Linked DNA regions of Rhodoligotrophos appendicifer. The main gene of each other region encodes a partner of the protein of the gene in region 2 in a complex. Links are inferred from orthologs where the notes say so. Each region holds a gene or a part of one and is shown on either strand. Other genes may lie near its edges.

The links. The genes of interacting proteins can lie anywhere in the genome.
Region 1: the proteins of eno (region 2) and FKM97_RS22985 are in contact, whole or in part, in a solved structure (PDB 2FYM), measured with the Escherichia coli proteins. The link is inferred for Rhodoligotrophos appendicifer from one-to-one orthologs.

Annotation. Positions count from the first base shown.
Region 1 is NZ_VHKL01000012.1:12,403-18,075, forward strand. Bases 1-3,466 are described here. They hold FKM97_RS22985 (Rne/Rng family ribonuclease), read left to right. Parts: upstream 1-338; coding sequence 339-3,266; downstream 3,267-3,466. Other genes in these bases: FKM97_RS22990 (M48 family metalloprotease), read left to right, coding at 3,418-3,466. Outside these bases: more of FKM97_RS22990, read left to right, coding at 3,467-4,809; FKM97_RS22995 (DsbA family protein), read left to right, coding at 4,857-5,627. UniProt on the Escherichia coli protein: Endoribonuclease that plays a central role in RNA processing and decay. Required for the maturation of 5S and 16S rRNAs and the majority of tRNAs. Also involved in the degradation of most mRNAs.
Region 2 is NZ_VHKL01000005.1:469,136-476,521, reverse strand. Bases 2,259-5,229 are described here. They hold eno (phosphopyruvate hydratase), read right to left. Parts: upstream 4,398-5,229; coding sequence 3,120-4,397; downstream 2,259-3,119. Other genes in these bases: FKM97_RS14055 (DUF1835 domain-containing protein), read left to right, coding at 4,590-5,229; betB (betaine-aldehyde dehydrogenase), read right to left, coding at 2,259-2,969. Outside these bases: FKM97_RS14075 (sensor histidine kinase), read right to left, coding at 1-425; FKM97_RS14070 (HD domain-containing protein), read left to right, coding at 812-1,417; more of betB, read right to left, coding at 1,482-2,258; more of FKM97_RS14055, read left to right, coding at 5,230-5,672; twin-arginine translocase subunit TatC, read right to left, coding at 5,712-6,512; Sec-independent protein translocase protein TatB, read right to left, coding at 6,527-7,063; SMC-Scp complex subunit ScpB, read right to left, coding at 7,221-7,386. UniProt on the Escherichia coli protein: Catalyzes the reversible conversion of 2-phosphoglycerate (2-PG) into phosphoenolpyruvate (PEP). It is essential for the degradation of carbohydrates via glycolysis.

The DNA of each region.
Region 1 (5,673 bases), on a different replicon or contig from region 2:
CATTGCGTCTGAATTGCAGGCCTGCTCTAGGCGGGCCGCGCATTTGACCTCGTGCTTTCGGGCCGAGTTATTGAAACCGCTTCGGCCAAGGCCGAGGCTGCTATGGACTGAATCGGAACAGGCATTGCTGACGCACGCGAAGAGGGAACGGGAGAGCATTACGCCGGAGTTCAAGCTCCTTGGAGCACCGGCCGCTCTTTCTGCCACACGCGCGAGCAGCAACAACCGGCCTGCCCTCACAACATCACTATGCGCTCGCGCTCGCCCGCTGGCGGCCTCTTTGGCCGAGACCGGCGGTTTTGAGCTGCGGCCCGCGCGAGCGCGGGAGAAAGTATCCTATGGGAAGCAATATGCTGATCGACGCGGCCCACCCGGAAGAGACCCGGGTCGTCGTGCTGCGTGGAAACAAGATTGAGGAATTCGACTACGAATCGTCGTCCCGGAAGCAGATCAGAGGCAATATCTATCTCGCCAAGGTAACGCGGGTGGAGCCATCGCTCCAGGCGGCCTTCGTCGATTATGGTGGCAACCGCCACGGCTTTCTGGCCTTCAACGAGATCCATCCGGATTATTATCAGATCCCGGTCGCCGATCGTCAGGCCCTGCTGAAGCAGGAGGCCCGCGATGCCATGGCCTCCGGCGACGAGGATATCGAACCGGTCGAGACATCCGAAGCACCGAGCGCCGAAGAAGGCAATGGTGACGGCCGCCGCCGGCGCCGGCATCGCCGCCACAATGGCGCGGAAGCCGATGCCGAGGGCGGCGAAGGCGGCTCCGGCGGCGTCGAGGAGGTCGAGGAGGATCCCGAATCCCAGGCCGTCGACAGTGTCGGCGCCGAGGATGCCCTGGAGGAGGCCTCCCATTTCCAGCGCAATGTCCGCCGGGTCTACAAGATCCAGGAGGTCATCAAGCGCCGTCAGATCCTTCTGGTCCAGGTCGTCAAGGAGGAGCGGGGCAACAAGGGCGCCGCACTCACCACCTATCTGTCCCTGGCCGGCCGCTATTGCGTGCTGATGCCGAACACCGGTCGTGGCGGCGGCATTTCCCGCAAGATCACCGATGCCGGCGATCGGCGTCGCCTCAAGGAGGTGGCCCGCGAGATGGAGGTGCCCGAGGGCATGGGCGTCATCGTCCGCACCGCCGGCGCCAACCGCACCAAGGTCGAGATCAAGCGCGACTACGATTATCTGCTCCGCCAGTGGGAGAGCATCCGCGATCTGACGCTGCAATCCACGGCCCCCGCCCTCATCTACGAGGAGGGCAGCATCATCAAGCGGGCGATCCGCGACCTTTATACGAAGGATGTCGACCAAGTCCTCATCGAGGGCCCCGTCGCCCATCGTGAGGCGCGCGAATTCATGAAGATGCTCATGCCGAGCCATGCGCGCAACGTGAAGCCCTATATGGAGCCGCGCCCGCTCTTCAGCCGCTACCAGGTGGAAAGCCAGCTCGACGGCCTGTTCTCCCCCGTCGTCACTCTGAGCTCGGGGGGCTACATCGTCATCAATCAGACCGAGGCCCTGGTCTCCATCGATGTGAACTCCGGCAAGTCGACCCGCGAGCACAATATCGAGGACACCGCCCTCAAGACCAATCTCGAGGCTGCCGATGAGGTCGCCCGCCAATTGCGTCTGCGCGACCTTGCCGGCCTGATCGTCATCGACTTCATCGACATGGAGGAGAAGCGCAACAACCGCAATGTCGAGCGCCGCATGAAGGAGGCGCTGAAGAACGATCGCGCCCGCATTCAGGTCGGCCGCATCAGCCATTTCGGCCTGCTCGAAATGTCCCGTCAGCGCCTGCGCGTGGGCATGCTGGAGGGATCGACCATCCCCTGCCCGACCTGTCAGGGCCGCGGCATCGTCCGCTCCATCGAATCCTGCGCGCTGTCCGTGCTGCGGGGCATCGAGGAGTATCTCATGCGCCGCCCCGAGGATGTCACCGTCCGCTGCGACCCGCATGTCGCCTTCTATCTGCTGAATCAGAAGCGCCACAATGTTCTGACCATCGAGGCCGCTTACGCAATTTCGATCTATCTCGAGCCCTCCGACGAGCATCACAACGAGAACTTCAAGGTCGAGCGCGCCGAGGGCCGCCCGGTCCGGCCGCTGCCCATCGCCGTGCAGATCGACACCTCCTATGCCGATTTCGACGAGGAGGAAGAGGAGGTCGTGGTCGAGGAAAGCGTGGCCGAGCAGCCCGAGAGGATCGGCGATGTCGAGACTGTCGCGGAGACCGCAGAGACCGCCTTCGAGGAGCGCGACGACGAGCGCGAGCGTCACCAGCCGGGCGAGGATGACGGCAGCCGCCGTCGCCGCCGTCGCCGCGGTCGTCGGGGCGGTCGCCGCAATCGCGAGTTTGAGGGCACCGCGGCCGAGGGCCAGGAGAATGGCGACTGGGTCGATCCCGGCTCCCTGCCCCAGCCCGACACCGGCATCACCCCGATCCCCGAATTCCAGCACGCCGTCGAAGGCGACCAGGAAACCGAGGCGAGCCGCAACCGCAGCCGCAGGGGTCGCGGACGTCGCGGCGACCGGTCGCGTCGGGAGGCAGCCGAGCTGGCGCCTGCAGGTCCGATGGAGGATCGCGTCGAAGGCATCCTCTCCGTCGAGATCGAGGCCACCGGCGACGAGTCCTTGGCGGCTGAGCAGATTGCCGTGGACCTCTCCCCCGAGGCGGGCCGGATAAGTGAAGCCTCGGCCGAAGCCCCGGCCGCGCCTGCCATCAGCGACGCCGAAGCCGCCACGCCGGAGGCGACCGAACCGGCGGCAGCCCCCAAGCGCACCCGCAAGCCGCGGGTCCGCAAGACGGCCGCGGCCGAGCCAGCACCGGAGGCCGAAGCCGGCCCCGCTGAGGCGCCGGCCGAGCCTGAGGCTGCCGAGCCTGTGGCTGCTGAGCCTGCGGCCGCCGAAGAGCCGGCGCCCAAGCCGAAGCGGCGCAGTCGCGCCAAGCCCAAGGCGGCAGCGGTGACCGACGACATGATCACCGATCAGGCCGGATCGACGCCCAAGCCTGTTCCGCAATTCGACGAGGCGGCAGCATCTCCGATCCTGCCGGCGGAGCCCTCCGCTCCGACGGAGAGCAGCGAAGCCTCTGCCCCGACATCCGAGCCGGAGCCCGAGACGGTGCAGCACGAGCCGGAGCCTGAAGCAGCGCAGCACCAGCCTGAACCGGCCCGTGAACGCGTGTCTGCTGAGCCTGTCGAGCCGAAGCCCGAGCGTCCGGCCCGGCGCGGCTGGTGGCAGCGCAAGATTTTTGGCGATTGAGGCGATCCCTCCTGCGGCGCGTCCCTGGTGGAATGCGCCGCAGACCCGGGGCTTTGCCCTCGGCGCCACACGCAAATGCGTTCGGCTCAGCCCCAGTATCGCCGCAATTACTGGGGAAGGCTGAAGCCCGATCGGAGATGACGCTGTGCTGATGGGCAGATCACATATCGACTTCAGGTCACTCGCCGCCAGGGCCTGCGCCCTGGTGCTGGCGGTGGCCGTCTTCATGACCGGGATCGGCATCCGCCATCTTGAGGCGGCGGGGCTGCCCTTGATCCGCGATACCGAGATCGAGCAGCTTCTGCGCGATTACGCGACGCCGGTCTTCCGGGCTGCCGGCCTCAGGCCCGACGGCGTGAACGTCTATATTATCAACGCCCCCACCATCAACGCCTTCGTCTCCGGCGGCCAGCGCGTCTTCATCCACACCGGCCTGATCACCGAATGCGAGACGCCCAACGAGGTGATCGGCGTCCTGGCCCACGAGACCGGCCATATCGCCGGCGGCCATCTGACGCGCATGCAGCGCCAGCTCGACAAGGCCTCGACCGCCGCGATCGTCGGCATGCTTCTCGGTGTCGCCACCATGGTGGGCGCCGGTCTCAGCGGCCAGGGCGAGCTCGCCCGCGGCGGCCAGGGCTTGATGCTTGGCGGCCAGTCCTTGGCCGAGCGCAACCTGCTCTCCTATGCCCGCGCCCAGGAATCCTCCGCCGACCAGGCGGCGGTGAAATATCTGACCGCGACCAAGCAATCGGCCAAGGGCATGATCGATCTGTTCGAGAAGCTCTCGAACCAGTCCCTCGCCTCCTCCGTGGCGATCGACCCTTACGTCCTCAGCCACCCCATGCCCCTCGACCGGGTGCGCAATCTCGAGATCAACGCCCGCAAGAGCCCCTATTTCGACACCCCCGACGATCCGGCTCTGTTGGCGCGCCACCGCATGGTCCAGGCGAAGCTCACCGGCTTCTTGGGCTCGCCGCAGCGCGTCTACCAGAAATACCCCACCAGCGACACGAGCCCCCCGGCGCGCTATGCCCGCTCCATCGTCGCCTTCCGCACCGGCGACACCCGCGCGGCCATGGTCGAGATCGACGCGCTGCTCCAGGCGCAGCCGAAGAATCCCTATTTCTGGGAGTTGAAGGGCCAGGCCCTGCTGGAGGGGGGCAGTCCGAAACAGGCCATCGCGCCGCTGCGTAAGGCCGTCGAGCTCATGCCGCGGGCGGATCTGACCCGGGTGATGCTGGCCCAGGCCATGCTGTCCACCGAGGATCCTGGCCTGGTCGACTCCGCCCAGCAGCTCCTGCTCCGCGCCAAGCGCACCGAGGCCGACAGTCCCGATCTCCACGCCCAGCTGGCCTTGAGCTATGCCCGCAAGAACAATATCCCCATGGCCGATCTCGAGACCGCCGAAGTGGCCCTGCTGACCGGCGATTATGATCTCGCCAAGCAGAAGGCGAAGCGCTCCATGGCCGCCTTCAAGCGCGGCACGCCCGAATGGATCCGCGCCAACGATATCTTGAACGTCAAGACCGAAGACAGCTGACCCTCGCCCGTGGCATGGTCGGCGCCGCCTCAATCTGGAGAGTTTTCATGCGCTTTGTCACTCGTCGCCTCGCGCCCCTGGCGATGTCCTGCCTGCTCGGTGTGTCGAGTGTCGCCTCGCCGGCCTTTGCCGCCGAGTTCAACGATGCGCAGCGCGGCGAGATCGTCGACACGATCCGCAGCTATCTCCTGGCCAATCCGGAGTTTCTGCGCGAGGTCATCGCAGCCCTGGAGGCCAAGGACCAGAGCCAGCAGATGGGCCAGGCCAAGGAGGCGATCAAGGAGAACGCTTCCCTGATCTTCCGCAGCAAGACCGACATGGTGGCCGGCAACCCTGAGGGCGACGTCACCGTGGTCGAGTTCTTCGATTACAATTGCGGCTACTGCAAGCGCTCGCTCCCCGACGTGAACGCCCTCCTCGACAAGGACAAGCAGGTCCGCCTGGTGCTGAAGGAGTTCCCGATCCTGGGCCCCGGCTCGATCTTTGCCTCCAAGGCTGCCCTCGCCGCCCGCAAGCAGGAGAAATACCTGGAGCTCCACAACGCGATGATGGAACACAAGGGGACCCTCGACGAAGCCGGCGTGCTGGCCATGTCCGAAAAGCTCGGCCTCGACATCGCGAAGCTGAAGGCCGACATGGAGGCCCCCGAGGTCCAGGCGCAGATCGACGAGAGCTACAAGCTGGCCCAGGCCCTCGGCATCCAGGGCACCCCCGCCTTCATCATCGGCGATCGCTTCATTCCCGGCGCCGTCGGGATCGACACCCTCTCCGAGCTGGTGACCGACGTACGCAAGGACGGCAGTTGCTCGATCTGCTGAGCACAAAAGCAGGCTCCGGCCTGCGCGGACTTCTGAGCACACAGCA
Region 2 (7,386 bases):
AGAAGATTCTTGGATCGATGCGCCACCTCGCGCATCAGAACAACCAGCCTTTCATCCATTAACCGCTGATCGGTTACATCAAGGGCGGCTGTGAAAACACCGAGTGTCGTTCCATCCTGATCCAGCCATGGATCCAATTTGACAGAGTACCAACGTCTTTCACCTGAGGGAAGAGTATGGAAGAACTCGCCGTTTTGCCCTCGTCCTGTTGAAATAACCGACCGCTTCAAGGGTACGATCTGTCTTGCCGTCTCCTCAGCAAGCACTTCGGCGTCAGTTTTTCCTAGAAGCTTGCCTTCTGAGAAGAACGGAACTGAAGTCGCAACCCAAACATAGCGCAGATCACAATCCTGGAGAAATGCGCTGGCGCGTGCAAAATCCAACGCGCTAGTTAGCCGGCGTATCTGCTCCAGAGGCGTCACCATGTCGTCATCGTCAGACGGCCCATCCGAGGCTTCTGCGATCCTTTAGTTCAGGACGAGCATTTAAGGTCAAGCAATTTACCAGGAGGCCACCTCACTGGTAAGAAGCGAAAAGCGCTCCAAAGATTACGATTATAAGAACCAGGGACACAATTAGTACGACCCTGACGTTCTGCCGTGGAGCACCCTGTCGAGCCTCGGTGGGAGTCAGAACAGGCTTTTGATCACCGGAGTGAGACGTATCTTGCTTATCAGTCATGGCGCTTCAACGCCGCCAATAAGCTTTGGTTCCACGTGTCTGAGCCTTGCGATCAGTTGCCTTCCAAGAGCTCGTTGATTCCCGCACCGCGTCCCGTATGCTAGCGAATGCGGCAACTGGGAGCATCACCATGGAAAGTGTCTCATTCACACAGATGAAGGACGGCAGCAAGGAAGACTACGAGTTGCTGCACGAACTGGAGAAAGCCTATCTCGCCCAGACTGCTGATCGGTTGTTACGTGAACTGGCCAGGCAAGCTGAGGAGACACTGTCTGGATACAAAATTAGTCGCCTTGAACATGGATTGCAGTCGGCGACCCGTGCACTTCATGACGGGGCGGATGCAGATTGGATAGTGGCCACCCTCCTGCATGACATCGGCGACGGATTGGCACCTCAAAATCACGATCGTTTTGCTGCTGAGATCCTCAGGCCTTACGTTCGCGACGAATGCGCGTGGGTTGTTGAGCACCATGGCGCTTTTCAAATGTACTATTATGCTCACCATTATGGCTGGGATCGCATGGAGCGCGAAAAATATGCGGACAGCCCTTTCTATCCCACGACTGTTGACTTCTGTGAGCGCTGGGATCAGACCTCGTTCGACCCCGATTATCCAATGAAACCATTGTCCTTTTTCGAGCCCCTTGTACGCCAAGTCTTCTCACGCAAAGCCTACGATCCGAAAGTGTTGCGCAGCGGTGAGGTTTTTGGCCTTCCAGAGGTAAGAATCTAGAAGTTCCGTCGATTTGGAATATCTTTGTTCAGAATATTAGCCGCTTTTCCGCTCTGTTAGCCTGTCAATACGGCGACTGAACTTTATCCGTTTCGACGTATACGGTTTTAATTTGAGTATAGTGTTCAATTGCGGCAAGGGAATTCTCTCGGCCCATGCCAGACTGTTTGTAACCACCGAAGGGCAGCTCAACCGGGGTCACATTGTATGTGTTGATCCAACAGGTGCCAGCCTCCAGCGCCGCGGCCACACGATGACCCCGCGCCAAATCGCGGGTGAATACCCCAGCTGACAAGCCATATATCGTATCGTTGGACCGGCTGATGACCTCAGCTTCCTCCTCGAAGCTCAAGACTGACATGACCGGGCCGAAGATCTCCTCCTTCACAATGGTCATGTCGTCTCGACAATCAGCAAAAACAGTGGGTTCAATGAACCATCCTGCTTCGCAGCCCTGCACCATGGCCCTTTGACCGCCGCAGATCAGCCGCGCGCCCTCGCTCTTGCCGCGCTCAATAAATTCCATGACCTTTTGCCCGTGTTCAGGCGAAATAAGTGCCCCCATCTGGGTTTGAGGATCGAGAGGATTGCCGATCCGTATTCTTTTCGCGTGCGAAGCCATCCTTCCAAGGAACTCTTCCAGCACCGATTTCTGTACGAAGACCCTGGTGCCGTTCGAACAAATTTCCCCTTGAGTATAGAAATTGCCGAGGATCGCGCCGGACACGGCGCTATCGAGATCGGCATCCTCAAACACTATAATCGGTGACTTGCCTCCAAGCTCCAGAGTGACATGCTTCAGGGTCTCTGCGGCGGCAGCCAAAACCTTCTTGCCTGTGCTGAGCTCCCCTGTGAGCGATACCTTCGCAATTCCAGCAGACCGTGTGAGCCATTGCCCCACGCTGGCGTCGCCCTGCACAACATTGAATACTCCAGCCGGCAGACCCGCCTCCGTGTAAATTTCAGCCAGCTTCGCGGCCGTCAGTGGGCTCATCTCCGCAGGTTTAAAGATCATGGCGTTCCCGCAGGCCAAGGCGGGTGCCGACTTCCAGCACGCGATCTGTATTGGATAGTTCCAAGCACCAATACCCGCGCATACCCCTAACGGCTCGCGCCGAGTGTAAGCAAAGTTGGCTCCAAACTGATAGTGATGACCATGAATGGACGCTGCTACGCCGCCGAAAAATTCCAGACAGTCAGCACCCGAATATATATCTACAGCGATCGCCTCCTGGATGGGTTTGCCGGTGTTCAGAACTTCTAGCGTGGCTAGTTCGTCGTTACGCTCACGCAACAGATCAGCAGCTCGGCGCAGGATCCGGCCGCGCTCCGCGCCGGTCATCTTCCGCCAGAGTTGGAAGCCAGCCTGAGCCGAAGCCAATGCGGCTTCCAGATCCGCTTCACTAGCCTGTTGGACGTTGCAGATAATCTCGCCGGTTGCAGGGTTCAACGCGTTGAACTGCTCGTTGCCTGCAGAGTTCACATAACGGCCGCCAATATAGTTTTTGAGAGACGTTTCACTCAGAGCCGCTTGCGCCGTCGGAGAATGCATGAGACCACCCATTTTTTCAGACTAGCTGCTTCGGCTTCAGTTCGAAGCTGGATTCCGTGCGGCAGAGTTTAATCTTCTCGCTTGCCGCTCGCCTTTATAATAAGGCGGGTGCCAAATCCTACCGGCAGGTTGCATGGGCCATAGTTTCCGTCAGCCCCGGAGAATTGAGCGTCCAGCATAGGTCGCCGCAGTGCCAAGCTGCTCTTCAATTCGTAGAAGCTGATTATATTTTGCGAGCCTGTCACTGCGCGCTAAGGAACCAGTCTTGATCTGACCACAGTTCGTCGCCACCGCTAGGTCGGCAATTGTAACATCCTCCGTCTCCCCAGAGCGGTGGGACATTACCGCCCTGTACCCGGCCTTGTGGGCAACCTCAACAGCCTCAAGCGTTTCCGACAACGTTCCGATCTGGTTGACCTTAACGAGGATCGCATTCCCCGCTCCTGCCGCAATTCCATCCCGCAGCCGCGCCGGATTGGTCACAAAGAGGTCATCGCCAACAAGCTGGATCTGGCTGCCGAGCCGATCTGTAAGCATCTGCCAACCATCCCAGTCATCCTCGGCCATTCCGTCCTCAATGGAAATTATGGGAAAGCGCTCTACCAAAGCGGCCAGGTATTCCGCCATTGATGCGGCATCAAGCACCATCTTCTCACCGGTCAGTTGATACTTTCCATCCCTATAAAATTCGGTCGATGCGCAATCCAAGGCCAACATTACATCATCCCCTGGCGTGTACCCCGCGAGCTCAATGGCACGGGTCACAAAATTCAATGCTTCTTCTGTTGAGGCGAGATTCGGCGCGAACCCTCCTTCGTCCCCAACATTGGTGTTATGTCCTGCATTCTTGAGTTCGCTGCGGAGGCGATGGAAAATTTCTGCCCCCATCCGCAGACCATCTGCGAAAGTTTCCGCGCCAATTGGCATGATCATGAATTCCTGGATGTCGATGGGATTATCGGCATGCGCCCCCCCATTGATAATGTTCATCATCGGCACAGGCAGGGTTCTCGCGGAGGTACCCCCCACATATCGGTAAAGAGGCAGGCCACTTGCCTGAGCAGCGGCATGGGCGACGGCAAGCGAAACGCCGAGAATCGCATTTGCTCCCAGACGAGACTTGTTATCGGTTCCGTCGAGGTCGATCATGATCCGGTCAAGTGCCACCTGATCCTCAGCATCAAGACCGGCGATAGCTTCGAAGATCTCCCCATTCACGTTGGCTACGGCCTGCGCTACGCCCTTGCCCCCGTAGCGACCTTGGTCGCTATCGCGCAGCTCCGCAGCCTCATGTGCTCCTGTGGATGCTCCCGACGGAACAGCCGCACGTCCGAAGTAGCCCTCCTCAAGGGTCACATCAACTTCCACGGTCGGGTTCCCCCGGCTATCGAGAATTTCGCGAGCCGTGATGTCAATGATAGCAGTCATGATCCCTACTCCGGTGAACAAAGGTCGGACGCCTCTATAACCTTGTGGGTCGACAGGGTGAAGAGGCGCATCACCTGCGGGCGCATTTATGCGCATCTCGATTCAGGAAATCCGATCCCTCAAGCCAAGGAATGGTCGCATTCTCACGGCAAAGTCAGCATCAATTAAACATTTCAGTTGAAAGGCTCCTTGATGACCCTGATCATCACGAATGGGGATATCGTGGCAGACACACTGAAGTCTGCAGGGCTTGCCCACACGATCGTGCCGTGGCGCGACACGCTGATCGACGGGCCCGTGCCCCTTACGAGCGACCTCAGGACTCTTGATGAAATCCGCGCTGCCTTTCTCAGCGAGGCCTTCGCGGTACCGTTACACGAAATCGAAGAAGAATTTGCGCATCGACGCATGCAGCTCGAAAGTATAGATCCCGAACAGTCGATTGAACTCTGGTTCGAGCATGATCTTTATGATCAGTTGCAGTTATTCCAGACACTGGACGCGCTTAATCGAAGTGAAGTCGTCGGTGACGTGAAACTCGTGCAGGCCAACGATTATCTCGGACGTCATGCACCAGACTCGATCGCCCGTTTCGCAAGCACCAAACGCTCTGTGACGGATACCGATTTTGAGATAGCAAGCCAAGTGTGGACATCCTACTGCTCGCCGACGCCTGAGGCTTGGTCGAGACTGGCTACCGATCCGGATCTTGCGCGGTTCCCCTTCCTACGTGCGGCAATGTTTCGTGCCTTGGAGGAGTTGCCCGGACAAGCCGATGGGCTCAGCCGCACAGAACGCCGTGTTCTGCAGGCACTCCGGGAGAAAACAGCTTCACCTCAAACACTGTTTAATGAAAATCAACGCAGAGAGCCTGCCGTTTTCCTCGGTGATTGGAGCTTCTGGCGGAGGCTGGAGGATTTAGCCTTCGCTCGACACCCTCTGATCTCCGGACTGCCGGAGCGCTTCCGAGATATCTATTGCCGGACGACAGATGAGTTCACTCCAGAGCTGGTGACCTCGGACACTCCCGACGCCAATCGCATCGCACATTACCTTGGCGCAGAACTGTCCTTGACGGATTTTGGTCATGCCGTTGTCAGCGGGCAGATCGATCAAATCGAGCAGAACGGTATTGATCGATGGTGGGGCGGTACGCATCTGACTCTGTTGCGCTGCTGGCGTTGGGATCAAGCTTGCGGTTGCCTGGTGCAGCCGCAGTCAAATTCCTTGTTTGGAGTTGAAGATCACTCTTTCAGCTTTCCACGAGCCTCATAGGAAGGCCTCGACAGGAGTTGCGGGCCAGAGAAAAGAAGATCAAACGTCGAGTGGGCTTTCCTGATCTCGGCGGGCATCTTCCGCTAATCGCTTCTTTTCAATTCCTCGCGCCAGATACAATGAAACCTCAAACAATCCGATCAGAGGCAGAGCAAGCCCGATCTGACTGAAGGGATCCGGAGGCGTCATAAAGGCAGCAATGGCAAAAGCTGCGACAATCGCATAGCGCCGTTTCTTGCGGAGGCCCTCAGCGCTTAATATACCAACTTTAACCAAGAGGGTCAGAATCACTGGCAGTTGAAAGCAAATACCAAACGCGATCATCAAGGTCATGATCAGGTCAAGATACTCACTCACCTTCGGCAGCAGCTCAATTATTGCACCGGTACTGCCCGTCTGCTGAAAACTTGCGAAAAAGGCCAGTGCCATGGGTAAGATAAAGAAATAGACTAAGCCGGCGCCGAGAATGAAGAGAAACGGCGTCGCGACAAGAAAAGGCATGAACGCTTGTCGCTCATTCTTGTAGAGACCGGGTGCAACAAACATGTAAATCTGTGTGGCTATGATCGGGAAGGCGAGAAAAAAGCCGCCCCAAAGTGCTATTTTAAGCTGAGTGAAGAAATATTCTTGCGGGGCAGTGTAAATCAGGCGCACCTGCGTCGAATCACCGACTGCCCACTCGTACGGCCAAATCAGTATATTGAAGATCGTCGTGGCAAAATAAAAACAGAACAAAAAGGCAATCAGCAGCCCGAGGAGCGATCTAACCAAGCGAGACCTAAGCTCGATTAGATGGTCCATCAATGGAGCCTGAGTGGCATCGATGTCTTCTTTGCTCATTGGATGCGGGTCACTCAAGCGCGAGAACTGGCGGTGGTGTTATCGGTCGCGGGCGACCCGATCAGATCTCCCTCCACCTTATCGGTCGTAGGCATCATTTCCGTCGTTGACTGGTGGGGGCGGTCTTGCAACGTCGCGTCAGACGAGCTTGTCCCAATCGCTGTATCCTCAGTGGAAATCGAAACCTTAGCGATGGTGGTATCGACTGAAGGGACATTTTCCTTTGTTTCAACTGACACTTGGGCTGCCGCGGGCTCAGCGGAAGCCTTCTGTTCAATCGTCCGCTTGCTATCATCGGTCTCAATAGAGGACGCAATGCTTCGCGCGATTACGCCACTCGGAGACGTCAAACTACGAACCTCCTCAATTCCCTTTCGAACATCTTCGAAGCCAGCTTGATCCAGCTGCCTTTGAAAGTCACCGGCCATCAACCTCATTTTTCGCAGGAAGCGCCCGAGACCCTTCAACATATCCGGCAGGTCTTTTGGGCCAATCACCACAATCGCTACGACTGCAATGACCAGGAGTTCTGTCGCACTGATGTCGAACATACAGTCACTTATATCCTGGAGCTACGGACGCGGCTCCCCAGCCTTCAATGGGTCATTATCGCGGATTGGTCATAGTCCCGCAACTCGCCCAGCCGCGTCATATACTGCGTTGCATCGTTGTGAAAGCCACACCAGCCAAAATCTCGTGTTGACGGCCTCAAGCTCGGTCCTCCTTCTCGGAGATGAGATCAGTTGCGAGAGCACCGTTCATATCATCCGCAACAGGATCTTCCTCGTATCCCAAGCTCTCGTTATCCCGGGGCACGGGAATCTCAAAATCAGACGCAACATCGGGCTCTAGCAGCCCAGACAATTTCAGTTCA